Regions from separate parts of the Mesorhizobium sp. B2-8-9 genome, predicted to be linked through region 1. Evidence: predicted binding sites of a transcription regulator. Region 1 holds the regulator's gene; each other region holds the start of a gene.

Region 1 (7,575 bases):
CGCCGACCGCCAGGAGGCGATTGCCGCGCTGGTCCGGAAAGCGGTCGAGGCGGACGCCGATGTCGTCGTCACGCTCGGCGGCGCCTCGGTCGGCGACCACGACCTCGTCCATAACGTGCTGACCGGCGAAGGCATGCAGCTCGATTTCTGGAAAATCGCCATGCGCCCCGGCAAACCGCTGATGTTTGGCCGGCTTGGCAATATCCGCTGCATCGGCCTGCCCGGCAATCCGGTGGCAAGCATTGTCTGCTCGCAACTCTTCCTGAAGCCGCTGCTTGCGCGGCTCGGCGGCCGCGATCATCGGCAGGACGTGCGAACGGCTCGGCTTGGCACTGCGATCCGGGCCAACGATCTCAGGCAGGATTACGTGCGCGCGGTCGTGCGCGAGGACGCCGGCACCTTCGTCGCGACGCCTTTCGGAATCCAGGACTCCTCGATGCTGCGGATGCTCGCCGACGCCAACGGCCTGATCGTGCGCGAGCCCTTTGCGCCGGCGGCGGAAGCCGGCGCCGAATGCAGCGTGCTCATGCTGCGCTAGGCTTCGACGAAGTCGATCCTGATACGTCGACGAAGTCGATCGTAACCTTATTCGTCCACCAACGTACGGGTCAGGGGATGATCCCGGTCGGCGAGGCCATCGACAACGTTGAAATGATGCCGGTCCGGCTCGACCACTGAACGGGTGGAGGCGCCGAGCCCGGTCCAGATGTTGGCGAGCAACGCGCTCTGACGCAGGAATTCCGAACGCTCGCCGCCGCCGGCCCAGCAGGTGATGCAGGCTCCCTGTCGAGGCCGCAACAATGCCGGGCTTTCGCTCCGCGCTTCCGGCTCGTCGATGTTCAGGGTCTCGTTCAGCGCTGTGAACATCAGCGGCCGAAGGTCGTGCAGGCCTGAAATCGAAACCACTTGGCGTATGCGCCGCGCCACATCGGATGATAGCGGTGAGGCCGTGGTCACCATCCGGCTGGCGAGATGCCCGCCGGCCGAGTGCCCGGTCAGCATCAGCGGACCATCGACCATGGCCGCCGTCTTCTCGATCGCTGCAGCGACCTCGCCGACTATGCCGCCGATCCTGGTCTGCGGGCACAGCGTGTAGGAGGGCATGGCGACGGCAAAGCCGCGGCCGAGCGCGCCTCCAGCCAGATGCGACCAGGAGCTCTTGTCCGACTCCATCCAGTAGCCGCCGTGGATGAACACGACGAGCCCCCTTGGCGCCGCAGACGGGAGAAACAGGTCGAAGCGATTGCGCGGCGCTTCGCCGTAGACAACATCGAGCCGCGCCCTGCCCTCTGACAGCAGCCTTTCGCGAAACGCCCGCGCCGGCCGATCCCACGCAGCCGGCCAGCGGTCGCCGCCCGCGATATTGGCGCCATTTGCATAGGCGTCATCCCAGTCGGCAATACGATGTCCCAGCAACGGTGTCTCCTCGATCAGGTCATTTGTTCGGCATCGCCGATTCAAAGTCAGGTAACGGTTGTTTTGATGGCAAAGCGCGCGTCTTGCCAGATGCCAGTGCGCAGGATTTCCTGCAGCACCTCGACCGCATTCCAGACATCGCGGTAGCCGACATAGAGCGGCGTGAAGCCGAAACGAATGGTGGATGGCGCGCGGAAATCGCCGATCACGCCGCGCTCGATCAACGCACGCATCACCTGGTAGCCATGCGGATGGGCGAACGACACCTGGCTGCCGCGCTCGGCGCCGTTGCGTGGACTCTCCAGCTCAAGACCGAAGCCGCCGCATTTGGCTTCGACAAGCCGGATGAACAGGTCCGTCAGCGCGACGCTTTTTCTCCGCACGGCCCTGATGTCGACATCGTTCCACATATCCAGCGCCCCTTTCAGCGCGCGCATCGACAGCACCGGTTGCGTTCCGCACAGGAACCGCCGGATGCCCGTGCCCGCGGCGTAGCCCTGCTCGAACGCGAAAGGCCGGGCATGGCCCCACCAGCCGCTGAGCGGCTGGCGAATGTCGCGGTGATGGCGGCTCGCGGCGTAGATGAAGGCTGGCGAGCCCGGCCCGCCATTGAGATACTTGTAGGTGCAGCCAATGGCGAAATCGGCATTAGAGCCGTCGAGATCCACCGGCAGCGCACCCGCCGTGTGGCAGAGGTCCCACGCGATCAGCGCGCCGGCTTCATGAGCCTTACGGGTGAGCGCCGCCATGTCGCGCAGCCGGCCGGATTTGTAGTTGACGTGGTTGACCAAGATGACCGCGACGCGATCGTCAACCAGTTCCTCAATCGTCGGGGCATCGGTGCCTTCGAGCCGCAGCACCGTGCCGAGCCGCGTCGATGCGACGCTTTCCGCCATGTAGAGGTCGGTCGGAAAGCTGTCGCCCTCGGCAACGATCACCGAACGCTCGGGCCGCATTGCAAGTGCCGCATGCAGGACCTTGTAGATGTTGATCGAAGTCGTGTCGCAAACGACCGTCTGGCCGGGTTTCGCGCCGATCAGCCGTCCTAGCTGGTCACCCAGCTCGATGGGCATATCGAACCAGCCGGCGGTGTTCCAGGCGCGGATGAGATCCCGCGCCCATTCCTGCCTCGCGGCAGTCTCGATCTCGCTGAAGGCGTCTACCGAAGCAGCGCCCAGCGAATTGCCGTCGAGGTATATGACGTCTTCCGGCAAGACGAAGCGATCGCGCATGGCGCGCAGCGGATCCGCGGCATCCATCGCCTCGACTTCGGCGAGATCAGGAATTCCCCTCATTGTGCTGCCGCCTCCATTTCGATCTGGCCAAGGGGGTTGTCTCACCACCGTCGGCGACAGGGCAAGAACCTTTGGTCCTACGTTAGCTGGTCCATAGACGGCGAAGACTGCGGATCGGAACTTCGCCAAGGTTGGCATTTTGGGTTCGTTTCGTTCACGGTGCCACGCGCTTACGGTAGAGCCGACGTGATCCCAACCACGGCTTCGTGATCGTGGCGGGTTGTATTTCAGCGTAAGGGGAACTCCAAAATCGAGCGAAATCAATGCCGCTGCCCCAGGAGGGGCAGCCGGCCGTCACCGGATGCGACATTGTTTCGGCAGCCTTAACAAATTCACTAAACTTTAAACGGTTGCGGAACACAACTGGAACAGATAGTGTTTGTTCTGGGTTTGTTTTTCTGATTCTGGTTTCAGAACCCGTGGGGGCCGCCGATGCTGACGCGCAAACAACATGAACTCCTGATGTTCATCCATGAACGCCTGAAGGAGAGCGGGATTCCTCCATCATTCGATGAGATGAAGGAGGCGCTCGACCTTGCCTCCAAGTCCGGCATCCACCGGCTGATCACTGCGCTGGAGGAACGTGGCTTCATTCGCCGGCTGCCGAACCGGGCGCGCGCGCTGGAAGTGCTGCGCCTACCCGACTCGATCGCGCCTGGCCTGAATGCCGCGAAGAAGTTTTCGCCGAGCATCATCCAGGGCGGCCAAGGCAATCTCAGTCGCCAGGTCAAGCCGACGACGCCATCGCGCACCCCGACGCCAAGCAATGACGACGAGGCCGCGGCGGCCGTATCCATTCCGGTGATGGGCCGCATCGCCGCCGGCGTGCCGATTGACGCCATCCAGCACCAGACGCATTCGATCTCGGTGCCGCCGGACATGATCATGGGCGGCGAGCATTACGCGTTGGAGGTCAAGGGCGACTCGATGATCGAGGCCGGCATCTTCGACGGCGACACCGTCATCATCCGCAATGCCAACACCGCAAGCCCGGGCGAGATCGTGGTGGCGCTGGTCGACGATGAGGAGGCGACGCTTAAGCGTTTCCGCCGCAAGGGTGCCTCGATCGCGCTCGAGGCCGCCAACCCGGCCTATGAGACCCGGATCTTTGGACCGGACCGGGTCAAGGTTCAGGGCAAGCTCGTGGGACTTATCCGCCGCTACTGAGCAGAACTGCCCCGGCCTTCTTCGCCCGAACGACAATCTATTGGCCCGGTGCGGCGGCTGGTTTCTCCGGCTGCTTATAGGGCGCCAGTCCCCTCGCCTCGCGCGTGTATTTCCGCTGCTCGTGCCAGGGTCGGTATGGTTCTACGACCGCGTAGCGGACGGTTGGCCGCGCGGTTGCCGATTGCGGATCGAAGAAAACGGCGGCGCTGCCGTCGCGCGCCAGCTGCCGCTTGGTGACGACGAGCACACGCGGATCGCGGCACGGGTTATAGGCCGTGGCGTCGTTGATGACGATGAGGTCGGCGAAGCCGCAGGCCGGCCGGGCGGTGTCGCGGGTCTCGGCGAGCGCGACGATCGCGCCGGAAGGATGCCGACCGATGCAGAGATCGCCGCTGCAATAGAAGGGCGAGCCGGGCGGCAGCTCGACGGGATCGGCAATGTCCAGCGTATCTTTGGCGAACCTTTCTGGCGGCACGATCTCCTCGGCTTTCAGCGCCCGTTTCCAGTTGTCGGTGGTGAACTCGTTGGAGCGTTCGCGGTTGACGGCAAGCTCGCCGCCGCCGATCGGCATCGCCACCAGATGCGCATCCTCCGAGATAAGTACGTCCGGTGTGCGGACGTGCGGAATGGCCAGCAGCGCAGCGAGCGCGAAAGGTACGGCGGCAAGCCTCAGCCAAGTGGTAGCCATGGTCGCGATGACCAGCGCGACCGTCGCCAGCAGCACCGACTGGATCGAGATCAGCCCCACGGCGTCGACCGGTGAGCGCTCGGAAATCCATGCCGAAATGGCGATCATCGCCGTCAGGCCTTTGCCCATGACAAAGAGGAAGGGACCGTCTAAGCCGAAGGGCATGGCCAGCGCGCTCAGCACGGCGAACGGCATGACGACCAATGAGACGATCGGCATGACCGCCAGATTGGCCAGCAGGCTGAGCGGCGACACCCGCTGGAAGTGCCAGATGGCAAACAACAATGTTGCGCTGCCCGCGATGAGCGACGTCACGGCGGCGCCACCCGCTCCAATCGCCAGTTTTCGCGATAAGAACCCGAGAAACGAACGCTTTGCCGGCGGCGCGGTCGTTTTGCCGGCGCGATAGTCGGCAAAGCCGGCATAGGCGCCGACCAGGGCGGCGGTGGCGGCGAAGGACATCTGGAAGCTCGGGCCGACCACTTCATGCGGCGAGACCAGGATGACGGCGATGGCAGAGATCGCCAGGTTGCGCATGGTCAGCGCCGCGCGGTCGAAAAGCACGGCGACCAGCATCACGCCAAGCATGATGAAGCTTCGCTCGGCCGCCACCACGATGCCGGAGATCACGAGATAGGCGGCGATCGACGCCAGCGCGATGCCAGCGGCATATTTCTTCACCGGCCGGCGCGACGAGAAGTCCGGAAACAGCGCGAAGGCGCCGCGCAAAAGCACCATGATCGTGCCGGCGACCAGCGCCATATGCAGGCCGGAGATCGAAATGATGTGGTAGATGCCGGTCCGCCGCATCGACTCATTGATGGCTTCCGGAATGCCAGCACGAACGCCGACGATCAGCGCCGCCGCGATCTCGCCCTCGGAACCGCCGATGCTGCTCCTGATGTGGTCGGCAATCCCCTCGCGAGCATTTTCTATGGCCGATGCCACGCGCGCGCCAAACGGCACCTCCGTTGGCGCACTCGGGGTCGGCGCGACAAGTTTCGGATCGCCCAGGAAAAAGCCGCTGGCGCCTATGCCGGCAAAATAGCTGTCGAAGGAAAAGTCGTAGCTGTCCGGCCGAACAGGACCTGTCGGCGGCAGCAGCTTGGCATAGCCGGTCAGCATCGACCCGGCCGACATGCCGGACGGGATCCTGCGCGCCGACAGCCTGATGCGGTCCGGCGCGTAGCGCAGCTTCGGACGCTCCGTGGATATCAGATCTATGGTGAGCCGGACACGGCCGTTGGCCATCGCCTCGGCGGTGACGAGGCGGCCCGTCAGCCGTGTCTGGATTTCGGAACCCAGCATCGGGGTCGCCATCCGCCAGGTCTCCACCTTGGCCGCGAGAAAGCCCAAGGCGCAGAAAAACGCCGCCATGAAGACAAGGTGCGTTCTGTGCCGGGAACGCGAGACCGCCGCGCAGACCGCCATCAGGGCGACCGCCGCGAGCGGCCTGTAGAGGTCCGGCTCGGCGCTCAGCGAGAAGTAACAGATCACGCCGGCTGCCAGGAACACCGGCACCAGCAGAAAGCCGACGCCGCGGTCGAGCTCGGTGGTGGCGGCGACCGCAACGCTTCGGCGCAGAGCAGGAAGCGAAACGCGGCCAAGCTGTCTGCGGATCCGGCCGACATTGGCTGTCGGCGATGCTGGCGGTAACGTGCCGCCGCCAGTTGGCAGAAGCCCGGCTGGCGGACGCGGCGCCTGAAGCGAAAGCGGCGTTCCCTCTTCGGGCACGGCATGAGCGAACATCAGGCGTTCGCTGACGCCTGCTGTCGTTTCCCCGCTCTCCTCCGCGCCCCGGCCACGTCCAGCCATCGGGTCTGCCCCTTGCGCCCCAGACCGCCTATGCTACATGAACGCCGGTCGCGTGGAAGTCTGCGCGAAACATGCATTTTTCAGCGCTTCCTCGAGAGTTCCATGTCCGACAAGGTCGTCACCCGTTTTGCCCCCTCGCCTACAGGCTACCTGCATATCGGCGGAGCGCGCACGGCGCTGTTCAACTGGCTCTATGCTAAGCACACCGGCGGCACGATGCTGCTGCGCATCGAGGATACCGATCGCGAGCGCTCCACCGAAGCCGCCACGGCTGCCATTCTCGACGGGCTGACCTGGCTTGGCCTCTCGTGGGATGGCGAAGCCGTCTCGCAGTTCGAGCGTGCGCCGCGTCACCGCGAGGTGGCGGAGGAGCTCGTGCGCATGGGCAAGGCCTATTACAGCTACGAGACGCCGGCGGAGCTGGAGGCGATGCGCGAGGCCGCACGTGCCAAGGGCCTGCCGCCGCGTTACAACGGCCATTGGCGCGACCGCGGCCCCTCCGAGGCGCCGGCAGGCGTCAAGGGCGCGATCCGCATCAAGGCGCCGACCGAGGGCGTGACGATCGTCAACGACCGCGTGCAGGGCGAGGTGCGCTTCCCCAACAAGGATCTCGACGACTTCATCATCCTGCGTTCCGATGGCGTCCCGACCTACATGCATGCCGTCGTCGTCGACGATCACGACATGGGCGTCACCCACATCATCCGCGGCGACGATCACCTGACCAATGCCGCGCGCCAGACGGTGATCTACAACGCCATGGGCTGGGACGTGCCGTCGATGTCGCACATCCCGCTGATCCACGGCGCCGACGGCGCCAAGCTGTCGAAGCGGCACGGCGCGCTCGGCGTCGAGGCATATCGCGCCATGGGCTACCTGCCCGAGGCTCTGCTCAACTATCTGGCCAGGCTCGGCTGGAGCCATGGCGACGACGAGGTGATGTCGATTAAGGACATGATCGCCTGGTTCGACATCGGCGACGTCAACAAGGGCGCGGCCCGCTTCGACTTCGCCAAGCTCGAGGCGCTGAACGGCGTCCATATGCGCAAGATGGACGACCGGGCGCTGTTCGACATCTTCGTCGCCACCTTGCCTTATCTCGAAGGCGGCCCGGCGCTCGCGGCAAAGCTCGATGACCGGCGCAAGGCGCAACTGCTTGCCGCCATGCCCGGCCTCAAGGAGCGGGCAAAGACG
Region 2 (7,575 bases), on a different contig from region 1:
GCTTCTTCGATGGCGGCAAGCAGAGCCGGGTCGTAACCGTGACGATACTGGGCGACGCCGAAACCCGACACTTTCCAGGAGGTCTCATGACCAATGATGGCCTCGCGGCTCATTGCACAGCGCAGTTCGGGAATTGTATGGGCGTTCATTCTATTTTCTCCAAGATGGGGGCAACACTTGGTTAACAGTCATTTAAACACCTACCCCTGTAAATTTAGGAATGCTGGTGGTAGCGTAAGCGCAGCTTAAGGTCGAAACCCCGTGCGACTGCTCAGTCAGGTCAATCTCAATTCGCTGAAAATCGTGGAGAGCGCCGCGAGGCACAGGAATTTCACGCGCGCCGGCGAAGAGCAATTCATCACCGCTTCCGCCGTCAGCCAGCGCGTGAAGAGCCTGGAGGATCAGCTGCGCTTCAAGATCTTCGAGCGTGGCGGCAACGCGGTGTCACTGACGCCGGAGGGCGAGACCTATGTGGCGCGCGTGCGCGAGGCGCTGGAGCGGATCGTGGCGGCCAGCATGGAGGCTACCGGCCAGTCGCAGGCGCATGTGTTGCGGATCTGCGTGCTGCCGACCTTTGCGGCGCGCTGGCTGTTTCCGCGGCTTTCGGCCTTCCAGCATCAATATCCCGACATCGAGATGCGGGTGTCGACCTCTTACGCCACCCATGAATTCTCGACTTCGGAATACGACCTCGAAATCCGTTACGGCGACGGCAATTTCCCCGGTCTCACGTCGGAGCTGCTGTTCAAGGAAGATCTGACGCCGGTGTGCAGCCGCAAACTCTTCCATGAGGTGCTGGGCGACAAACCGCTGTCGAAGGTAGTGCCGGAGGATCTGCGCTACTTCACGCTGCTACACTCTGACACGTGCACGCAGAACTGGCAGTCGTGGCTGGGCTTTGCCGGCGCAAGCTTCGTGCTTGGCGAAACGAGGAGCGTCTATTTCGATAGCTGCATGATGTCCTACGAAGCGGCCAATGCCGGCATGGGCTTTGCCGTCGCCAACCGCGCCTATATGGCAAGCGACATCCGCGCCGAGCGGCTGGTGGCCCCCTTCGCGGTCCACCATCCCAACACGGCGGGTTGGTATTTCGTCAGCCCCATCAAGGCGGTCGGCGCCCGCAAGGTCGAGCTGTTCAAGCGGTGGATCATGGCCGAAGCGGCGCTGACGCAGCGCCAGTTGGACATCGAGATCGCCAACGTGCCGGTACGGCGCGTGGCGATGGCGTGAAGGCCAGTCTTCCACGGATGCTCACTTGAGCGAATTCCGCACCTCCGGAGGCCTCGCAATGGCGGGCTTTGCAGAATTTCGTGATTTTCTGTGGTTCCCTAGCCGGCTAGCGTGATCGCGCCATGACGCGAAGCGGAGACTCAGCTATCTTGTGTTGTGCGGCGGGCCTGATTTTCCCGCTTGGCCGGCGCTACCCAGCTTCCTCCCAAGCAGCGCCGGCCTTCTTCGTTTCAGCCCGACGATAATCTCGGCAAGGCCGGCCCTGGCGCTATTGCTTCGGCGGGGTGCCCGGCTGATCGCCGCCGGTGGTCGATTTCGGCACAGGGTTCTTGTCGACCTGTGGGTTCTGGTTGACTTCATCGCCCGGCGCCTTGGTGGGCGGCACGCTGTTGTCGCAGGCGGCGAGCACGAGCCCTGCCGCAAGAGCCAGCAGCACAGGAAGCTTCTTCATGACGACCTCCTCTCGTTCGCTCCTTTGAGGGGCAAACGGGACGGTGGCGGTTTGGTTGCGTTGACCGGCGGGAACCAACCGATCCGAGTCCGGTTGGAATCCCGAGCCAATCGAACGCAACGAGGAAACTGATTATGGTCCGCCTTCTGCTTGCCGGGCTTTTTGCCTACACCGCCTATCGCGTTGCCGTGAGGATCATCGACGAAGTGCCTGGAGACGTCGCGCCGCTGGATATGCCGGGCGACGAAAGGCGCAATTTGCGGCGCCAGTCGGCGGCAATGGGGGTCGAGCCGAAGCGGTAGCGGCTCTTTCGATTGGGAATAGCCCCTTCCGGTGAAGCGTGGATGTCGGCGCTGCCCCTCTCCGGCCGCTTCGCGGCCATCTCTCCCCCCTTGCGCGGGCCGAGGAAATTATTGCGAACAAAGCGGAAACGATGCTTGATGGGCGATGAACATCGCCGCTCGTGATTCGTCCTTCGAGGCGCCCGCCTATCTTGGCCGGCTGAACGACGAGCAGCGGCTGGCGGTGATGCATGGCGACGGCAAGGTGGCGGCGCCGCTGCTGGTGATCGCCGGCGCCGGCTCCGGCAAGACCAACACGCTGGCGCATCGCGTCGCCCATCTCATCGTCAGGGGCGCCGATCCGCGCCGCATCCTGTTGATGACCTTCTCGCGCCGCGCGGCGGCCGAGATGGCCAAGCGCGTCGAGCGCATTGCCGGCGAGGTGCTGGGGCGCGACGCGGCAATCATCGCCGACGCGCTGGCCTGGGCCGGCACTTTCCACGGCATCGGCGCGCGACTGCTGCGCGACTATGCCGAGCAGATCGGCCTCGCCCCGGCCTTCACCATCCATGACCGCGAGGATTCGGCCGACCTGATGAACCTTGCCCGACACGAGCTGGGATTCTCGAACACCGAAAGCCGCTTTCCCACCAAAGGCACCTGCCTGCAGATCTATTCGCGCGCGGTGAACGCGCAGGCGCCGCTGGCAGAAGTGCTTGGTTCGGCCTTCCCCTGGTGCTCGGGATGGGCCGAACAGCTGAAAGAGCTGTTCGCGGCCTATGTCGAGGCCAAGCAGGCGCAGAATGTTCTCGATTACGACGACCTGCTGCTCTACTGGGCGCAGATGGCGGCCGAGCCGGAGATCGCGGCGCATCTCGGCGGCCGCTTCGACCACGTGCTGGTCGACGAATACCAGGACACCAACCGGCTGCAGGCCTCGATCCTTCTGGCGCTGAAGCCGGACGGCGCCGGGCTGACCGTGGTGGGCGACGATGCGCAGTCGATCTATTCCTTCCGCGCTGCCGAAGTGCGCAACATCCTCGATTTCCCGAAACAATTCGCAAAGCCCACCGAGATCGTCATGCTGGAGCGCAACTACCGCTCGACCGAGACGATCCTGGCCGCCGCCAACAAGGTGATCGGCGAGGCCAGCGAGCGCTTCACCAAGAATCTGTGGACCGAGCGCCGGTCCTCGCACAAACCGCAACTGGTCAGCGTGCGCGACGAGGCCGAGCAGGCCAACTATGTATGCCAGGCGATCCTGGCCGAGCGCGAGGCGGGCACGGCGCTGAAGGCACAGGCGGTGCTGTTCCGCACCTCGAGCCATAGCGGGCCGCTGGAGGTGGAGCTGACGCGCCGCAACATCCCCTTCGTCAAGTTCGGCGGCTTGAAATTCCTCGATGCCGCGCATGTCAAGGACATGCTGGCGATGCTGCGTTTTGCCGAGAACCCGCGCGACCGCGTCGCCGGTTTTCGCGTGCTGCAGCTTATGCCGGGCATCGGCCCGTCCGCCGCCTCGCAGATCGTCGACGCCATGGCGACATCGCTGGACGAGACGCTGGGCCTTGCCCGCTTCCGGCCGCCGCAGCGCGCCGCGCAGGACTGGCCGGTCTTCCTCGACATCTATGGCGGCTTACGCGCCGGCGCCAAATGGCCGGCCGACCTCGAGCGGATCAGGCTGTGGTACGAGCCGCATCTGGAGCGCATCCATGAGGATGCGATCACGCGCCGGGCCGATCTCCTCCAGCTTGAGCAGATCGCATCGACCTATCCGTCGCGCGAGCGCTTCCTGACCGAGCTCACCCTCGACCCGCCCGACGCAACAAGCGACCAGGCCGGGCCGCCGCATCGCGATGAGGATTATCTCATCCTATCGACCATCCATTCGGCCAAGGGCCAGGAATGGAAGAACGTCTTCGTGCTCAACACCGTTGACGGCTGCATCCCGGCCGATCTCGGCGTCGGCACCAAGGAGGACATCGAGGAGGAGCGGCGCCTGCTCTATGTGGCGATGACCCGGGCCAAGGACAGCCTGCATCTCGTCGTGCCGCAGCGCTTTTATCCGCACAACCAGGCGGCGCGCGGCGACCGCCACGTCTATGCCTCGCGCACGCGCTTCATCCCGGCCTCGATGCTTTCGGCCTTCGAGCAGTCGTCCTGGGCGAGCGCCGCGCTCAAGGACGACCCGCGCCAGCGGCCGGGCGTCAAGGTCGACCTCGGCGCCCGCATGCGCGGCATGTGGAAATAGGCTGCCTGGCCGTTCCAGCGACTGCAAGGCAAAGAGCCCGATTTGTCTCCGCGTCAGCGGGGGGGGGGACGCCATCCTTGAGAAAACAGCGGCATGCGTGGAACCTCCCGCCGCAAGCCGCGTTGTGTGGCGTCCTTCCCCAGCCAGGGAGGCTCGCCGCCTCCGCAGCCAACTGACGAGGTCCGAATGCACGACAGGACGTTCTTCACACCGGTCGCCCTCAGCGTCGGCGCCGGCCACAAGCGCATGATCGCCTCGCTGTTCGAGATGCATGATTTCCTGACCGAGTTCCCGCCGTCGCGCCGCCGCCTCAGCTATGGCGCCGCGGTGAAGGCCTGCGAGGCCGCGCGGAATGGAGAAATCCCGGTCGAGGCCGCGCGCGATGCGCTGATCACCTTCGCGGTGACGGCAGGCGTCTTGTGGCCTTCGGAGCAGCCGGTCGTCTCGGTCAAGCCGGTGGCGCGCGGCTATGGCGGCTTCGCCGCCTGAATTTTACAGAAGACCGCCCTCCCGGAAAGCCCGCCCTCAGTGGCGGGTTTTCCGTGACGTCATTCCGGCTTGGCGGCCGCCGGTAACGTTTCTGCGAGCGGCGCGACCGGCTCGGCCGCGGTCACGAAGGGATAGACGAGCTGCTGGTGATAGAGCTGCGGCACCGGCTCGTCGATGCCGTATTTTTCCGGCATATGTTGCGGCATGAACAAGGTGCCGCCGATCAGATCGAGGACGGGCAACTGTCCGGCGAAGTTCTTGTCATAGGCCTGGCGTTCGTTGGCATGGTGCCAGTGATGAAACTGCGGCGAGGCAATCAGCCATCTCAGCGGCCCGAACTTGATGCGGGTGTTGGAGTGGATGAACACCGACTGCCAGTGATAGATCAGCACATAGATGAGAACCGCTTCGCCGGAAAAACCCAGGGCGAAGAGCGGCAGGAACGAAGCCGACTTGGTCAGGATCTGATCCACCGGATGCACGCGGTGGCCGGCCAGCCAGTCCATCTCCTCGATCGAGTGATGGATGGCGTGAAAACGCCACAGGAACGGCACCGCGTGAAAGGCGCGATGGGCAAAGTAGAAGCCTATATCGGCGATGAGCAGGGCCTCGATCGTCTGCAGCCATAAAGGCTGCGACCGGACGGCGGCCGAAAGCGCCTCGGGAACGACGCGCGGGACCACCAGCATCGCAGCGCCGATCACCAGCAACAGGCCGAACTTGATGACGATGCCGTTGAAGAGCAGATAGAAGACGTCGTTCAGCCAATGCCGGCGCGTGGCCGATTGCTCGGCATGCAGCGGCAGGAGCTGCTCGAGCGGAATGAAGATGAGGGCGATGACCAGCACCGCCTTGTAGTCGATGAGATCGAACACGGTCGCTCGCGGATCGGCTGAGGCCAGTCTCCGACACTAGCCGCCAAAGAATGAACGGACCGTTGCTGGCATACGCGGCGCTGCGAAATCGCGTGAAAACTTTCGACGGCTGCGTGAAACACCACACGGACGGTTGCCGTTCACAATGTCAGTTGCGGACGCGCTTTAAGTCTTTGTTTTGATGCATGTCGTTGTCCCGGAACCGTTGCACACTTCCGGCGACATGCATCGGGAGGGCGGATGTTTCTCGATCGCGAGCGTTTCAAGCCGGCGGCCGAAATGCGGCTTGGCCGGGACAAGTCGTCGATCCGAGTGACGATAACCGATCCGAAGGCCTGCGAACTCGGCGAAGCCGTCTATGCCTGGGTCACCGCCGACGGCAAGGCGGTCAGGATCGGCACCTGCGGCGCCTCGGCGGGCAAGCGCCTGCTTTCCTATCCCGGCTACATCAATCGCAGCCTCACGGGCCGCGGCGGCGCGACGCCTAAATGGGAAGCGCTGAAGTGGCTGAACCTGCTCGCCGAACACGGCATGCTGATGGCGGTGGTGCATCAGCCGGGGTCGACCCCGACCGCGGCGGGCCCGATCAGGCCTATCTCGATGTCGAGCGCCAGTTGATCCGCCAGCAGAGGCCGCTGCTCAACCGCAGGCACCGTTGTCCTCGGATTCAGTGGACCGTGCCGGCGGCATCACCCGCCGGCCCGCCGCGCGGAATCTCGAAGCTCACCTGGTCGCGGCCATTGGACTTGGCCTTGTAGAGATGGCGGTCGGCGACCTGGAACATGTCATGGTAGGTGGTCGGGCCGCTGAAGGCGGTGCCGCCGATGCTCACGGAAAGCGGCCAAGGCCGCCCGCCGGGCGCAAACTCGGCCTCGCGGATGCGGCGCCTGATGGATTCGGCGACCAGAAACGAGCGTGCGGCGTCGGCGCCGGGCAGGAAGACCGCGAATTCCTCGCCGCCGATGCGTCCGACAATGTCGGCGCCGTGCAGTTGCCCCTTGATCGTCGCGGCGATCAACCTCAGCGCCTGGTCGCCGCAATCGTGACCGAGGCGGTCGTTGATCGATTTGAAGTGATCGGCATCGACGATCAGCAGCGCGCCGGTGTCGGCGACCGTTTGGTCGCGCGCCCGCTCGAGATAGGCTTCGACCAGCATCGAGAAGGCACCGCGATTGAAGACCGCCGTCAGGCTGTCGGTCGCAGCAATGACGCCGAGTTCCTTCTGCGTGATGGCCAGCTGGCGCATCTTCCACATCAGGAAGAACAGGAAGGAGCCGCCAAGGACAAGCGGCAGGAAAAGGTCCGTGAGTTGCGCCCAAAGCAGCGCCTGCGGCGACAGCGAGGGGAAATTGAAGGAATCGACGAAGAAGGCGGCGGCGATGAAAAAGGCGGTACCGGCGGCGGTGACCACCACGACCCTGCCCCAACTTGTCGGGGACAAATCGATGCGCATGCCCTTTGCTCCCACTGCAACACGCTTATTGTGGAGCGCGAGCGCAAAAGAAGTCCTAACATATTAGCTTCAATGCAAGTGTGGTTAACACGCCGTCGGCACCGCCTGCGGTGGGGGCAAGCAGAAAGCCACCACGGAAGGCTCTCCGACTGGCCGGAGGCCTCGTCAGGCACCGCCGGCCGCAGCCGGCAACGCGGCAGGAGTGCCGCAGAGCCTCACGGCCGGTCCGATGCTCCCGGTTGGCCGTTGGCTGCATGGTATTGCCCCGCTGCAACCGGTCGATTGTCCAGCGGGAGAACAATATCGGCTTCAATGCAAGCTCGGTGCGCGCAGCAATAACGCGAACGGCAGGCCCGCCTCCACGGCGGCGGGCTCTGCTTTTCCTTTTAGTGGGCTGTCGAGCTGCCCGAACCACCCACGGTGCCACCGATTCCACCGGTCGAGGTATTGCCGGAACCTATGGTGGAGCCGGCGGCCGAGCCGCCGATGCCGGCGTTGAAGCCGCCGGAGCCGCCCACCGTGCCGGTGCCGCCGACGCCGCCCGTCGC
Region 3 (7,575 bases), on a different contig from region 1:
GGATTTCGCCCGATCCGAGGTTCAGCACCACATTAGGCCCCGCCTGGATCATGGCATTGTGGACGGCGGCGAACGAAGTGAATCCGTAACCATCGAGCCGCACAGCATCGTTCGAGGCGAAATTGACGATCGAGTCGCTGCCGTTGCCCTTCGCGATGATGAAAACATCCGCGCCGCCGCCGCCATCGATCAGCACATCGTTGCCCGCCCCGCCGTCGATCGTCTGGCCGCCCGCCTTGGCGGTGATGATGTTGTCCAGCGCATTGCCGAAGGCATAGTTGTGGGCGTTGGTGACGACGAGGTTCTCGACATTGTCCGGCAGCGTATAGCTCATCCATGTGTTGATCGTGTCGATGCCCTGTCCGGCGTACTCGACCACCTTGTTGCCCGCCGAATAGAGGTAATAGATGTCGTCGCCTTGGCCGCCATACATGGTGACGTTGACGCCGCTGGAGGCCCAGATTGAGTCGTTGCCGCTGCTGCCGTTGAATGTCGGTCCGGACGTTGCCGAAAACCAATGGTTGGAAGCGCCGCTATAATAAAGAGGAACGCCTACCGCGTTGACGACGAAACTCATCGGACACTCCTTTCTTGGTGGCGGCTGATTTTCAGGCCAACCTGCAAGCCGGCCTATGGTTCCAAGGATTCGCGTCACAGTACAGATAAAAAATTACCGCTGATCGATAATGATTAGAAATAGACATAACAAGGGGTTTCTAATACAATTTATGCGCGATAATTACACCTCGAATTACTCAATTTTACTCAATATTGCGAGGCTCATGCTGAAATATGGGCAAGATGCCGCGCGTGACCGCCGTCGACCAGCGCGGCTGCGCGCGGTGAGCAAGGGCTGAGTCGCCATATGTTCGACGTTGGATATTCGAGCCGGAATCCGATTTCGGTTTGCTCAACAAAAGTGATCGACCGAACGAACAGCGATGGCCAACGACGTCGCACATCGCGTCACATTGCGCCCAGCCAGCCCGCGCCACCGACGATGCCCAGCCTGATCGAAGCGCTCACGTCCGCAGCCTCCGCCGCAAGGGTGGCAGGGTAGCCGCGGGCCACAAAATTTGACAGCCTCTGTCGGATCGGCTGAGGGCTGCCCGTCCTTGGGGCTTCGATCAACGAAGAGAGGATATCGAGACATGCCGAGCACCATTCAACTGCACCGCGTCCTGGCGACCAAGCCGGAGAAGGTTTACCGCGCGTTCGTCGAGGCCGATGCACTGGCGAAATGGCTGCCGCCAAACGGTTTTACTTGCACGGTCCACGAGTTCGAGGGCAAGGTCGGCGGCGCCTACAAGATGTCCTTCCGCAACTTCACCACCGGCGACAGCCATTCCTTCGGCGGCGAATTTGTCGAGCTGGTTCCGAGCGAGCGCCTGCGCTACACGGACCGCTTCGACGATCCCAACCTGCCGGGCCAGATAGAGGTGACCGTGATCCTGAAGAACGTTTCGGTAGGCACCGAGATCAACATCACCCAGGCCGGCATCCCGGACGCCATCCCCGCCGAGGCCTGCTATCTCGGCTGGCAGGAATCGCTGCGCAACCTGGCCAAGCTCGTCGAGCCCGAGATCAACCAGTAAGTCGGAGCAATTCCAGGAAAAGTGCGCAGGTTAGGGCGCCTTCGCCGTAACCTTCTGGTGCGTCAAGATGAGAGCGGGCGGCGGTCGGTCTTCCGGCCGCCGCCTTACCCAAGGTAAGCAAAATTTCACCAAGTGCTGTTAAAAGCCGCTTCCATGGATCGCAACAAGAACAATGACCTGTTTGTCCTGATGGCGGCGCTCGCCGCCATCGCGATCTACAACATTGCCTGCGGCATCAAGACAGGCGAAGTCCGCGGCAAGTTGCATTGGGTCGCTCTGGCGGACGATCCGACACGTTTTTGGAACATCGTGGTCGGCAATTCGATCGTCCTGGTCGCCTCGATAGTCTTTCTGTGGGTTCTCAATTCCCGCAGGCCCGGATGATCTAGGGGCGGCGTCCTCTTTGCCTCACACCGCTCCTTTCACACTGCTCTTGTGATGCCGCCATCGACGCGGATGTTCTGTCCGGTGATGTAGGCGGCTCCGTCCGAGGCCAGGAACGAGATCGTCGCGGCGATTTCATCCGAAGTGCCGTAGCGCTTCATCGGCACGCTGTCGCGGCGCTCGTTCGTCGCCGGCAAGCTGTCGATCCAGCCCGGCAGCACATTGTTCATGCGGATGTTGTCGGGGGCATAAGTGTCGGCGAAGATCTTGGTGTAGGCGGCAAGCCCGGCGCGGGCCACGGCCGACGTCGGGAACATCGCGCTCGGCTCGAACGTCCACGCGGTCGAGATATTGATGATAACGCCACCCTTCTGCTTCTGCATCACCGGCGTCACCAGCCGGGTCGGGCGCACGGCGTTGAGGAAATAGGTGTCGATGCCCTTGTGCCAGTCCTCGTCGCTGATCTCGATGATCTGCGCACGCGGCCCGTGGCCGGCGCTGTTGACCAGCACGTCGATGCGGCCCCAGCGTTCCACCGCGCCATCGGTAAGGCGCTTCAGATCCTCATTCGACTGGTTGGAGCCGGTGACGCCGAAGCCGCCGAGCTCCTTGCCCAGCGCTTCGCCTTTGCCGGAGGAGGACAGCACGCCGACCTTGAATCCGTCCGCCGCCAGGCGCCTGGCCGCCGCTGCGCCCATGCCGCTGCCGCCCGCCGTCACCAAAGCTACTTTGTCTATCGCCATGTCGCTGTCCATCCCGGGTGTTTGGGTTGAAAGCGATCCTGTTAGCATGCGCTGGGCAGGGGATGAACCGGATTGGATTGCGCCAAGGCGATTGATAATTGGCGAGGGCGGCGGAACTGCCAATCTCCCCACAAGGGGGAAATTGGCAGTTCGAGCACCCTCAAACCTTGAACATGCTCATCAGCGTCTTCGACACCACAGCGCAGCGGCCGGGCTTCACGTCGCCCGCTTTCAGCGGCACGCCCTTGCCCGCAGCCACTGCCGGCTCGTACCAGCCGCGCAGCGCCTGGTCGGCGGCGCAATAGCCCCAGTTCACCAGATCGACCGTCTCTTCGCTGCCTAGGAAATGCAGCGAGGTGCCGATATCGGCAGGCGCGGTGGTGGCGGTCTGCACGAAGGTCGGCTCGGTCGTGTCGGGCTTGCTGGCGATCGACCAGAAGACGCCGCGCGTCGCGGCATAGCCGGGCCGGGTCGCGTTATTGGCCAGGCCACGATCGTCGGCGTCCTTGGCCGCCTGGAAACGCGCCACCAGATCCCGGCGCCTGAGCGAGCGCACCTGGTTGTCGGTGGTGTCGAGCACGCGTTTCAACTGCGAGAACCAGTTCCGGTAGCCGGCGCTCGAAGCCTGCCACGGCGCGCCGGCGTCGCTGACCAGCAGCCAGCGGCAGCGTTTCAGCGCCGGCTCGATGCCGTGATTGTCGTAGACGCCGCCATCGGTGAGCACGGCGCGCCGCGGCGGCACCGGCGGGCCGACAGAGGGGTCGAGCTTGTCGTTCTTCCACGCGGAGGGCGTGAGGTCGAGCCGCAGCGGCGACAGGAAAGGCGGGAAGGCCGAGGAGGCGGCAACCGCGAGAGCCACCGGCAGGTCGGCCTGGTAGGCGACGCCGATGCGATAGTCGGCGATATAGCGCCGCGACAGCCGGAACAGCGAGCCGGTGCCGAGATTGCTGGAGCAGAACACGAACCAGGGTTTTTCCGGCAGGCTCTTCAACATCGGCCTTGAGCCGTCAAACAAATGTCTCTCGTAGCAGGCGGCGACTTCGCGCGCCGCGCTCGAAAGCGGGTTGAGCAGGCCTTTGAAGATCGCCGGCGCGTCGAGGAAGACCTGCGAGAACTCCAGTATCCTGTCCAGATAGATATCGAAATTGGCGGCGACACCGTTGACGAAGGCGAAACGCGGCCAAAGTACCGCCAGCAGCCCGGCGGCGATCGAGCCGCCCGAGACCGAGCTTACCATGTCGAGTTTCTGGAGCAGCCCGGCCTCGTTGAGGCGGCATAGCGCGCCAGCATGAAACAGCATGGCGCGGTAGCCGCCGCCCGACAGGCAGAGGCCGAGATCGTAGCGCTCGGGCGCGCCGCCATCCGCGTCCGGTGGTGATCCAGCCGCAATCGGCTCCATCGCGGCCCCCTTTGCCTGTCCGCCCGGCGTCCTTAAGCCTGGCTTTGCTCAATCGAGCCCAGCACCGACATTCTTGCAAGTGGGGGAACGCGTAACTTCACAGATTGGAAATCGGCCCGCGCCGACGGACGGGGAGATTACCCGAAGCGGTTGGTACGCAGCGCACGGACGGCGCGTAGGCTTTCGTCAATCTCCAATGGCGCCAGAGGAGATGCCTCAGCCACTCACAGCTCCTTCTCGGCCAATTCCCTAAACCCGTCCGGCACCGAGCGCGGACCTTCCAGCGCTACCGTGCCGTAGCCGACCGCCTCCTTGCCGAAGCGCTGGCGGATCTTGTCCACCGCCCGGTCGGCGCCGAAGCGCGCCAGGCCTTTGCGGCTGCCGGGCCTCAGCTTCTCGTCCGCCAGCCCGAGCGGCAGTTCGAGCTGCAGCTCGGCATGCTCCTCCAGATGCGAGACAGAGATGGCGAGCAGCGAGATGTCCCTCTCGCCCGGATGGGCGGCAAGCACGCCGCGCACCAGTTCCTCGGCGATCTCCGCCAGCATCGCGGTCGCCTGGATCGGCTGGTCGAGCGTGATCGAGCGGCTCACAGCGCGCAGATCAGCGAAGCGAACCCGCACCGTCACTGTGCGCCCGGGCCGGTCCTTGGCGCGCAACCGGCTGGCCACGCGGTCGGCCAGATGCAGGAGCGTCGGCACGAAGACGCGCGGCACTGCCGGCTTCCTGCCGAGCGCCGATTGCGCGCCGGCAGAATGCGCGCGGCGGTGTGCCTCGAGTTTTCGCGGGTCGCGGTTCCAGGCGAGCGCGGCAAGCTTCTGGCCGGCGGCATGGCCGATCAGCCGCTCCAGCGCGCCGCTATGGGTGCGCGCCAATTGCCCGATCGTCTCGACGCCGATCTCGGCCAGCCTGGCCTTGGTCGCCGGACCGACACCCCACATCAGCGTGACAGGCAGGTCGTGCAGGAAGGCGAGCTCGCTGTCGGGCTCGACCACCACCAGCCCGTCGGGCTTGGCTACCTGCGAGGCGATCTTGGCCAGATGCTTCGTCCGCGCCACGCCGATCGAGATCGGCAGACCGAGCTCGGCCTTCACCCGCTCGCGGATTTTTCGCGCGATCTCTTGCGGCGATCCGAACAGATGCGTGCAGCCGGCGACGTCGGCAAAAGCCTCATCGATCGAGATGCGCTCGACCGCCGGCGTGAAGTCGTCGAGCACCTTGATCGCGGCGTCGCCGAGGCGCTGGTATTCGGAAAAATGACCGCCGACGAAGATGAGCTGAGGGCAGAGCTCGCGCGCTTTGCGGCCCGGCATGCCGCCGCGCACGCCAAAGATTTTCGCCTCATAGGAGGCCGCCAGCACCACGCCTCCGCCGACGGCGATCGGCTTGCCACGCAATGACGGATCGAGCAGCTGCTCGACCGAGGCGTAGAAGGCGTCGAGGTCGGCATGCAGGATGGTGGCGGCCGCGGCGGTGTTCGTGGCGGCCATCGCGCGCTCCCATGGCCATTTGTGTGGCATTGCAGCATTAGCTGCGTCTTTTGTAAGGGGAATTAACGGAACATAAAGAGAACAAAAGAAGCTCTCTGTCAAGCCACCACGCTTGGCCGTGCAGGTTTCCACAACTGGGGGCGCAGCCACAGATAGAACGCCGGTTGTGCGCATGACCTTTGCGCGGGACACGCCGCCGCAGCATGAGGAGGGATCGCCTCGCGAGGCGATCCCTCCTTCGCTTCTGAACGTAAATTGCGACTGTCTGCGCTATGCCGGCTTGGCGTATTCTTCGGCGCTCAGCACCTCGATGCATTGGAACGGCTGGTTGCCTTCCACCCAGGCGTCGTGGCCGGGCGGGATGGTGTAGGAAGTGCCCGCCTCGATGGTCTTTTGCGTGCCGTCGGTCATCCGTACGGTGATCGAGCCGGACACGGCATAGCCGACATGCGAGACCTGGCAGCTGTCGGTCTTGACCACCGGCTTCACGCATTCGGACCATTTCCAGCCCGGCTGCATGTTCATCCGCCCGAGCGTATAGCCCGGGAGCCGGACGATCTCGACACGCGTCTTGGCGGGCGCGCGGACCTCATCGGGATTGTTGTGCGATTTGGATTCGAGTTTCGTCACCTTCATTGCAACTTCGGCCATGGTATCCCTCCCATGTGTGAAGCGGCGCCTGACGTTGCGATCGTCGGCGACCGCGAGTGTATTCATAAGCCTTATTATGAGCGATTGCTAATTAATAGAGGTGACCGCGAGCTCAGCCGAACGCTTGGCGCATTGTCGTGGAAGGTGGATATTCCAGGCCCTCGGGCGACGGTCCCGGGCCATCTTCGGACCGAAGTCCCATCGCACGAACGCAGAGGCCCGACACGCCTATTTTCAGGAAACAACGACGGCACCAAAATCATTGGCTAGCAAGCCGCCGGACAAAGTCCCTTCATCGGCGGTTGACCACGGCGTGCCCGCTATTCCTGCGATATGGCGGGCACGCCTTTCCCCTGAAACCGCTCCTGGAGTTGCCAGCCGTGCAACCCGGTAAGATGATCGCCAATCTGTTTGCCGCACTGCTTCTGGCCGGCCTGGTCGGCGGCGTCTTCTTCGTCTTCGGCAGGCCGCTCTGGCCCGAGCGCCAGGCCCGTATGGTGATCCTTCTCCCGGTCGATACGATTGCGACCGGATCGCTGCGCCGAGCCTGCCTCGAGCCATGCCTGCCGGCCCGCTTCGATCTCAAGCTCGCGCCCGCCAGGCCGCGCGGATGAAGCCGGGCGCGGGAACCAGTCCGCGCCCCGGGCCGTTGACGGAGCGAAGGGATGGCGCTGGCGGAGGCCGCCATGGACAATTTCGAACTCATCGATCTTCTGTGCGTCATCGACGCCTGCGTGAGCGACCGTTCGGCCGGCCGTATCGTGCCGATGTCGAGGGCCGTCGAGGAGTTGCGCGTCCTGACCGGCGATTTCGTCTCGTCGGATGAGGATGCGGCCAACGCCTTGACGCAGGTCGCGCTCAAGCGCGGCTGCGCCGTGCTCTTCGACGAGCGAGCGGGTGCGGATATTGTCGGCTAGGCGCAATCTCGTCCTCCTCCTGGCGGAGGAGGTTGGTGCTCATTTCGCCAGGGTGATCATCCGGCCCGCATACGCCGCCCGGCCTCCGAGTTCGGCCGTGCAATCCGACTTCACGGCCGAGTTCCCCGTCATCGAGATGGTATCGCCGACCAGCCGCAGGCAACTGCCCTGGGCGTTCATGTCCGAATTTCCGGCATAGGTGATGACGGCGTCCGGGGCGTAGATAAAGCCGCTGACCACGGAGCCCGATCCGCCGTTCAGCGTCAGCGCCTGTGTGTTGCCGTGAGCCTGGTAGATGGTGATTCCGGCGTAGGGGCCACTGGTGGGCGGCGACAGGTTCACCTGCTCGTTGGCGTTGATATAGAGTTGTGAGTTCTCCATCAGGAAGATCGTCACGCC
Region 4 (7,575 bases), on a different contig from region 1:
ATGCAGAAGCGTCGCCGTGTGCATGAATTCGACGGCGGTCGCGAGCTTGACATGGCCTTCGCCGGAATAGCCGAACATCTGCGCGGCGGCGAGCGTGAGCATGGGCCTGAGCCGCTTGCCGCCGGAGGAGATCAGATGATTGGCGATCTCCGGGATCATCTCGACGTCGGAGCCGGCCTTGGACAGGATCAGCTCGTTGACCCGCCCCATATCGGCGGCTGTCAGATCGATCAAATCCTTGATGGAAGCGGGTTCCCGCTTGCCTTCGATGTTGAGAACGACACCCACCACGACAACTCCCGTCAATCTGACGCACCCTTGATCCCTCGCCGACTCTAGGGCGGTGCAACCGGACACGGCAAGAGGCGAATTAGCGCGGCTCCGCCGACGGAGTGTCCACGCGCACGTTTACACGAACGCCACAACCTGCGATTTTCGTTTCATGATCGAGCTTGTCCGCACCAACGACGCCGTCGTCATCTCCTTTGTCGAATCGCTGATGCGCGATGCCGGCATCGCCTGTTTCGTCGCCGACCAGAATATGAGCGTGCTCGACGGTTCGCTCGGCATCCTGCCGCGGCGCGTGATGGTCGACGCCGAAAAGGTCGATGCCGCACGGCGCATCCTCAAGGATGCCGGCATCGAGAACGAGATCCGCAAAAAATAATGGGAGCCAGCACCGCCCCCGTCCCGGATACGCCGGCGCACACGATCGATGCCTTCCATCGCGGGCGCTTCTGGCTGGTGCAGCCGAGCCGCGGCGGTCATCGCGCCGGCATGGACGCCATGATGCTGGCGGCCGCCGTGCCGTCCGGCTTTTCCGGCCGGCTCGCCGATTTCGGCGCGGGCGCCGGCGCCGCCGCCCTTGCCGTGCTGTCGCGCTGCCCAGCGGCACAGGCCGTGCTCGTTGAGCGCTCCGCCGAAATGGCCGGGTTCGCCACTGCCACGCTTTCGCATCCCGGCAATGGCCATCTCGGCGACCGCGCCTCGGTGCTGACCGCCGACGTGACGCTGACCGGTCGAGCGCGGACCGAGGCCGGGCTTGCCGACAACTCCTTCGACTTCGTCATCATGAACCCGCCGTTCAACGCGGCCGAGGATCGCTCGACGCCCGACGCGTTGCGCAGAGAGGCGCATGTGGCGGAGGACGGCCTGTTCGAGCGCTGGATCAGGAGCGCCGCCGCCGTCGCCAGGCCGCGCGGCGGGCTGGCCGTCATCGCGCGGCCCGAGCAGTTGGTTGCCATCCTGAACGCGATCGAAGGACGCTTCGGCGATGCCGAGTTGCTGTGCGTGCATCCGCGGCCGGATGCGGTGGCGATCCGCATCGTCGTCAGGGCGGTGCTCGGCGCGCGCGGAAAATTGTCGATCCGCCCGCCGCTCATCTTGCACGGGCCGTCCGGCAACGGGCCGGCGGAGCGGACGGAAATGATCAATAACGGCCTGGCATCGCTGTTCGGCGATTGATCCTTGAAGCGCGTCGCGTTGAAATGGATTCTAGCGACCCGCTTCAAGTTTTTGTTTTATGCATGTCTTTCTCGCAAAACCGCTGCACACTTTTGCGCGACATGCACTGGCCGGCGATGCGGCATTGCCGTTGGCCGGCGAGTTCCTTACATGCCCAAGCAGGATGACGCTGCGCCCGTGAAACAGACCAACCGACCTGATCTCATCTTGCTCCTTTGCCTTTTGTCCGGAGACAATCGTTCGTGAAACGCCTTTTCAACCGCCTGCTGCCGAAATCCTGGCGCTCGACAGTCGTCACCATTCCGGTCATCCGGCTGCAAGGCCCCATCATGGCCGGCGGAGGCCAGTTCCGGCCCAGCCTGTCGCTCGCCTCGACGGCCGGCCTGATCGAAAAGGCGTTCAGCTTCGACGCGCCGGCGGTCGCCATCTCGATCAATTCGCCGGGCGGCTCAGCGGTGCAGTCGCGGCTGATCTTCAAGCGCATCCGCGACCTAGCGGCGGAAAAGAACAAGAAGGTGCTGGTCTTCGTCGAGGACGTGGCGGCCTCGGGCGGCTACATGATCGCGGTTGCCGGCGACGAGATCTTCGCCGACCCGTCCTCGATCGTCGGCTCGATCGGCGTGGTCTCGGCCTCTTTCGGCTTCCCGGAGCTGATGAAGAAGATCGGCGTCGAGCGGCGCGTCCACACCGCCGGCCAGAACAAGGCCGTGCTCGATCCGTTCAAGCCCGAGAAGGAGGAGGACGTCGAACGGCTGAAGGCGCTGCAGCTCGAAGTGCACGAGACCTTCATCGACCTCGTCAAGGAACGGCGCGGCAGCAAGCTCAAGGACGACCCGGACCTGTTCACCGGCCTGTTCTGGACCGCCAAGCGCGGTCTCGAGCTCGGCCTTGTCGATGCGCTGGGCGATATGCGCAGCGTGCTCAAGACCCGTTTCGGCGAAAAGACGCAGCTCAAGCTGATCACCGCGCCGCGCGGTCTGTTCGGCCGTTTCGGCCTGTTCGGCTCGCGCGTTTCGGCGCCGGATATCGCGGCGGCCGCCGCCAGCGGCGTCCTCGATGCGGCGGAAGAGCGCGCGCTGTGGGCGCGCTTCGGGCTTTGAAAAAGCCATGAATGCGGCTAGCATGGCCGCTTGACCGAGCCTGTCCGGCCGGCCTTGCCGCGAGGACGCGGGAGGAGTTTTAGAGATGCCGCAGATCATTTTCTTCGCCGTTGTCGGCGCCGCCGCTTACTTTGGCTACCGCGCTTTCGTGCGCGAGGCCGAACGCGTGACGGCCAAGATCCGGCGCACCGAAAGACAGGCGGCGAACGGCACGACGGGCACGCTGGTCAAGGACCCCAAGACCGGCGAATATCGTCTCGCCAAGGACTGATCCCATCTCGCCAGCAGCCGACATCCTGGAGCCCGGCACAGAGGTCCGGACGTGGCTTGCGCCTGCCAAGATCAACCTGGCGCTGCATGTCATCGGACAGCGCGCCGACGGCTACCATCTCATCGACAGCCTTGCCGTCTTCACCCGCTTCGGCGACCGGCTCGAGATCGAGCGGGCGGAAGAGGATGACTTCTCGATATCCGGCCGTTATGCCGCCGGGCTGCCGCTCGACGGCGACAATCTGGTGGTGAAGGCGCGCGATGCCTTGCGCCGGGAAGCCGGCATGCAACAGGGACCGCCGGTCGCCATCCGGCTGGAGAAGAACCTGCCCATCGCCTCCGGAGTCGGCGGCGGCTCGAGCGACGCGGCGGCCGCGCTTAATGGCCTGGCGCGGCTCTGGAAGCTCGATATCGACGACAATTCGCTGGCCCGGATCGGGCTTTCGCTCGGTGCCGACCTGCCGATGTGCCTCGAATCAAAGCCGCTGATCGCACGCGGTATCGGCGATGAAGTCTCGCCGCTATCCGCCTTTCCTGCGCTTGGGCTGGTGCTGGTCAATCCGGGCATCGCGGTCTCGACGCCGGACGTGTTCAAGGCGCTCTCCAGCCGCGATAACGAGAGGCTGCCGCCGCTGCCGAAGCGCCTCGATTTCCACACGATCCGCAACTGGCTGGAGACGACGCGCAACGATCTTGAGTCTGCCGCGCGTTCGATCAAACCTGCGATCGGCGAGGCGCTCAAGGCACTGAAAAAAGCCGACGCCGCGTTCGCGCGCATGTCCGGCTCGGGCGCCACCTGTTTCGGCCTGTTCGAGACCGGCAATGTTGCAAAACGCGCGGCGATCGAGATCCGCGCCCGCCACCCCGACTGGTTCGTTGCCGCGACGCGCAGCATGGAGGTGAGCGATGGCGAAGCTTGACGAAAGCCGGCCCTTCATTCCGGTGCGCATCGCCGTGCTTACCGTCTCCGACACGCGCGGCCTCGCCGACGACAAATCCGGACAGACGCTGGCGGATCGCATCGCGGAAGCCGGCCATACGCTCGCCGCGCGCGATATTGTCACCGACGACCGCGAAAAGATCCGCGACAAGGTGCTCGGCTGGTCGAAGGACGAAAACATCGATGTCGTGATCACCACCGGCGGCACCGGCTTCACCGGCCGCGACGTGACGCCGGAGGCGCTGGAGCCGATCTTCGAAAAGCGCATGGACGGCTTTTCGGAAGTCTTCCACCGCATCTCCTACGACAAGATCGGCACCTCGACGATCCAGAGCCGGGCAACAGGCGGCGTCGTCAACGCCACCTTCGTCTTCGTGCTGCCGGGCTCGCCCGGTGCCTGCAAGGACGCCTGGGACGGCATCATCAAGGCGCAGCTCGACTACCGGCAGATGCCCTGCAACTTCGTCGAGATCATGCCGCGGCTGGACGAGCATCTCAGGCGCGGCGGCAAGCCCACCTCGTAAAGCTCAGTTAAGGCGCCCGGCCGGCACGGCGGGGCATCATTTCGGCGGCGCGATCCAGATTTCGGCGTTCAGCCTTCTGGTCGCCAGGCCGCGCGCCAGGGCTTCGGCGCTGCGCGCGCTCTTTGCCAGAGCCGAGGCCTGACGCTTGCTGATGACAAGCCCCTCGGCCAGCGCACGATTGCTCGAGAACACCCTGGCCAGGAAAGGCGCACGGTTGGCGCGGGCGCGTGAAAAGCGCGCCGGCATGGTCTGTTTCGCGGTGTGCGCCACGACTTCGTCGATCCAGCCCTCGGCGAGCCGCGCCCCCGGCTCGAGCAGGAGCAGCCAGTCGCCCTTGGCCTGGCCGATACCGGCGCCGATCCCGCCGGTCGCATAGTGGCAGCCGGCATGCTCGGCCACCCGGTGCGTCTGATCGGTCGAGCCTTGATCGCAGACGATCACGTCGCGCACGACGCCTTCGACCGCGCCGCCGACCAGCGAGGCGAGCGTACGGGCAAGCCCCTCTTCGTCGTTGCGGGTTTCGATAAGGACGCTGAGCATTTTAGCCGAATAGCGGAAAGTGCGGCGATGCGCCAGTTGCGCGCTTCAAGCGAAAAAGTTCTTGCTTTGTTCTCTTCGGCGAAATAGGAATAGTTTCATGAACAGAGCGATTCGACAGCCTGCCGACAGTCCCTGGGAGAGGGCGAAAATGGAACAGATCGTGCGCGCCGACATTGCCGCTTTCGGAGCAGGCCGAGCCGAGATGGCGAACGCGATGATCGAGCAGAGCGGCTTGCGCGTGCGGCCCGATCGCAATCGCGGCCGCTCGGCCGGGATCAATCCGTCCGGCCGGTTCGAGCCGATCAGCCGGCATGTGTTCGACGACGGCTGGAACTCGCTGGAGGAACTGCCGCCGTTCAAGACGGAAGTGCAGGTCGAAAAGCCGCGCACCATCATCACGCGCAACGAGTCGCCTGACATCTCCTTCGACCGTTCGATCAACCCCTATCGCGGCTGCGAGCATGGCTGCGTCTACTGCTTCGCCAGGCCGACGCATGCCTTCATGGGCCTGTCGCCGGGGCTCGATTTCGAATCGAAGCTGTTCGCCAAGCCGGATGCCGCGCGCATGCTGGACAGGGAATTGTCGAAACCGGGCTACCAGCCGCGCACGATCGCCATCGGGACCAACACCGATCCCTACCAGCCGATCGAGAAGCAATACCGCATCATGCGCGAGATCCTGGAAGTGCTGGAAGCGCGCGGTCATCCGGTAGGCATCGTCACCAAGTCGGCGCTGGTGACACGCGACATCGACATCCTGTCGCGCATGGCCGAGCGCGGCCTTGCCAAGGTGGCGCTGTCGGTGACGACGCTCGACCGCATGCTGGCGAGAACGATGGAGCCACGCGCCTCGACGCCGACGAAGCGGCTGGAGGCGATCAGGCAGCTTTCGGACGCCGGCATCCCGGCATCGGTCATGGTGGCGCCGATTATTCCGGGGCTTACCGATCCCGAGATGGAGCGCATCCTCGATTCGGCTAGAGCCGCCGGCGCGCGGGAGGCCGGCTACGTCATCCTGCGCCTGCCGCTCGAAGTGGCGCCGATCTTCAAGGACTGGCTGTTGCGCCATTATCCCGACCGCTACCGGCATGTGATGTCGCTTATCCGCTCGATGCGCGACGGCAAGGATTACGATTCCGAATGGGGCAAGCGCATGAAGGGCGCCGGTCCCTATGCCTGGCAGATCGGCCGGCGCTTCGAGATCGCCGCCAAGCGGCTCGGCCTCAATGTCGAGCGGCGGCAGCTTCGCACCGACCAATTCGTCGCAGGCGCCAGTGCCGGCGAGCAGCTGATGCTGCTTTGACGCCAGCACCGGCCATGACGGCCGGCGCTAAGCACTTCCAGGCAAAGCGATTTTCGGTCTGGAATTGCTATTTGTTTCGAAATCCCGTCCGGCCCCTGTCCCCCGGCTGTGAGACGGTGCCTTCCCGGTCCGACGCCCCATCCGACCCGGAAGGACTTGCGGAGAATCGGAGCCGATGCGAACCTCGCCGCACCATGGCTCGCGCGCGTTCCGATTCTCCGCTTCTCTTTGAAATGGTCGAGAAGCCCGACTTCTCGATCGAGACGAAAGCGATAGCCGACGGGCTGTGGCCGGTCGCCGGTATGGACGAGGCCGGCCGCGGTCCGCTCGCCGGTCCGGTGGTGGCCGCCGCGGTGGTGCTCAACCCCGCCAACATTCCCGAAGGCCTCGACGATTCCAAGCGCCTCACCCATTTGCAGCGCGAGGCGCTGTTTCTCAAGATTCTCGGCTCGGCGCTCAGCATCTCGATGGCTTCGATCAGCGCCGAAGGCATCGACAACAGCAACATTTTGAAAGCCAGCCTCGAAGCGATGCGCCGCGCTGCCGCCGGCCTGTCCTTGCGACCGAAGCTCGCCCTGGCCGACGGCCGCGACATACCGCCAGGTCTCGCCTGCGAAGGCCGCGCGCTCATCAAGGGCGACCAGCGCTCGCAGTCGATCGCCGCCGCCTCGATCGTCGCCAAGGTGATGCGCGACCGCATGATGTGTGGCTGCGGCGGACATCACGAGCACTACGGCTTCGAAGTGCATATGGGCTACGCGACGGTCCGCCACCGCACCGCGATCGAGGCGCATGGGCCGGTGGCACGGCTTCACCGAGCCTCGTTCGCGCCGTTCCGGTTGGGTGGGGCTGAAATGGCGGAAGAGGAAGAGAGCCTCGCCGGGCTGGAGTAGTTAGCTGATCTCCCCCAATGTGGTTACGGCTTGCGGACATCCTCTGTCACTGGCGCGACTGATCAGGCCGAGGCTTGATTGCCACGTGGTTCCCCCAATCCGTCGCTGCTTCGCAGCGCCACCTTTCCCCCTCCGGAGGGAAAGGAAGGGAGCGTTGCTGGACGGGCATTGACGGCAAAAGGCTTGGCGCCTTTCCTCTACCCCGTCGATCGGGGCAGAGGTGGCTCGGCGAAGCCGAGACGGAGTGGGGGTCGACCAGCGCTACATCAAACAATGCATGCGCCAAGCTGCCATGCACGCTATCGCCAAGACCAGCTGCTCGGAAATGTGTGCATAGCGTAGCCCCTTGTGGGGAAGATTGGCAGCTTCGGCGCCGCGCTTCCAAACAAAAAAGCCGCCGGGTTGCCCAGGCGGCTTTTGATTTCGAAGTTTCGAAGTCAGCTCAGTTCAGCTTGGCCTTCACATCATTGAGCGCCGACTTGAACAGATCCGCGCCGGTCTTGACGTCGACCTTGGCGGCGAGCAGCGTGCGGGCGGCTTC

Evidence for each region. Region 1 encodes LexA, which represses DNA repair genes until DNA is damaged. Its sites were predicted from a motif close to TGTTCNNNNTGTGTTCNG; they were not measured.
Region 2: FJ423_RS27395 (ATP-dependent helicase) is a predicted target of LexA. The motif match lies at 2,086-2,103, and genes of this name have one in related genera.
Region 3: dinB (DNA polymerase IV) is a predicted target of LexA. The motif match lies at 5,675-5,692, and genes of this name have one in related genera.
Region 4: FJ423_RS25805 (PA0069 family radical SAM protein) is a predicted target of LexA. The motif match lies at 4,895-4,912, and genes of this name have one in related genera.

The regions. Positions count from the first base shown of each region.
Region 1 covers NZ_VFTQ01000006.1:152,435-160,009, reverse strand. Annotated here, with positions in the region: gene glp (gephyrin-like molybdotransferase Glp) at 1-538, shown strand, start outside; gene FJ423_RS10135 (alpha/beta hydrolase) at 586-1,416, opposite strand; gene kynU (kynureninase) at 1,464-2,711, opposite strand; gene lexA (transcriptional repressor LexA) at 3,144-3,878, shown strand; gene FJ423_RS10120 (ComEC/Rec2 family competence protein) at 3,916-6,381, opposite strand; gene gltX (glutamate--tRNA ligase) at 6,484-7,575, shown strand, end outside.
Region 2 covers NZ_VFTQ01000031.1:934-8,508, reverse strand. Annotated here, with positions in the region: gene FJ423_RS33740 (hypothetical protein) at 1-149, opposite strand, end outside; gene FJ423_RS27405 (LysR substrate-binding domain-containing protein) at 262-1,230, shown strand; gene FJ423_RS27400 (hypothetical protein) at 1,499-1,681, opposite strand; gene FJ423_RS33735 (hypothetical protein) at 1,816-1,983, shown strand; gene FJ423_RS27395 (ATP-dependent helicase) at 2,129-4,210, shown strand; gene FJ423_RS27390 (DUF982 domain-containing protein) at 4,397-4,699, shown strand; gene FJ423_RS27385 (sterol desaturase family protein) at 4,759-5,574, opposite strand; gene FJ423_RS27380 (hypothetical protein) at 5,815-6,192, shown strand; gene FJ423_RS27375 (GGDEF domain-containing protein) at 6,242-7,027, opposite strand; gene FJ423_RS27370 (hypothetical protein) at 7,414-7,575, opposite strand, start outside.
Region 3 covers NZ_VFTQ01000022.1:39,592-47,166, forward strand. Annotated here, with positions in the region: gene FJ423_RS23340 (family 16 glycosylhydrolase) at 1-577, opposite strand, end outside; gene FJ423_RS23345 (SRPBCC family protein) at 1,152-1,595, shown strand; gene FJ423_RS23350 (hypothetical protein) at 1,749-1,979, shown strand; gene FJ423_RS23355 (SDR family oxidoreductase) at 2,018-2,722, opposite strand; gene FJ423_RS23360 (patatin-like phospholipase family protein) at 2,883-4,121, opposite strand; gene dinB (DNA polymerase IV) at 4,346-5,608, opposite strand; gene FJ423_RS23370 (cupin domain-containing protein) at 5,879-6,259, opposite strand; gene FJ423_RS23375 (polymerase) at 6,640-6,873, shown strand; gene FJ423_RS23380 (hypothetical protein) at 6,925-7,176, shown strand; gene FJ423_RS23385 (pilus assembly protein TadG-related protein) at 7,216-7,575, opposite strand, start outside.
Region 4 covers NZ_VFTQ01000027.1:37,175-44,749, reverse strand. Annotated here, with positions in the region: gene FJ423_RS25845 (polyprenyl synthetase family protein) at 1-288, opposite strand, end outside; gene FJ423_RS25840 (DUF2007 domain-containing protein) at 443-667, shown strand; gene FJ423_RS25835 (methyltransferase) at 667-1,464, shown strand; gene FJ423_RS25830 (S49 family peptidase) at 1,707-2,564, shown strand; gene FJ423_RS25825 (hypothetical protein) at 2,650-2,835, shown strand; gene FJ423_RS25820 (4-(cytidine 5'-diphospho)-2-C-methyl-D-erythritol kinase) at 2,861-3,754, shown strand; gene moaB (molybdenum cofactor biosynthesis protein B) at 3,741-4,298, shown strand; gene FJ423_RS25810 (glycosyltransferase) at 4,335-4,838, opposite strand; gene FJ423_RS25805 (PA0069 family radical SAM protein) at 4,987-6,141, shown strand; gene FJ423_RS25800 (ribonuclease HII) at 6,336-7,034, shown strand; gene FJ423_RS25795 (F0F1 ATP synthase subunit B) at 7,477-7,575, opposite strand, start outside.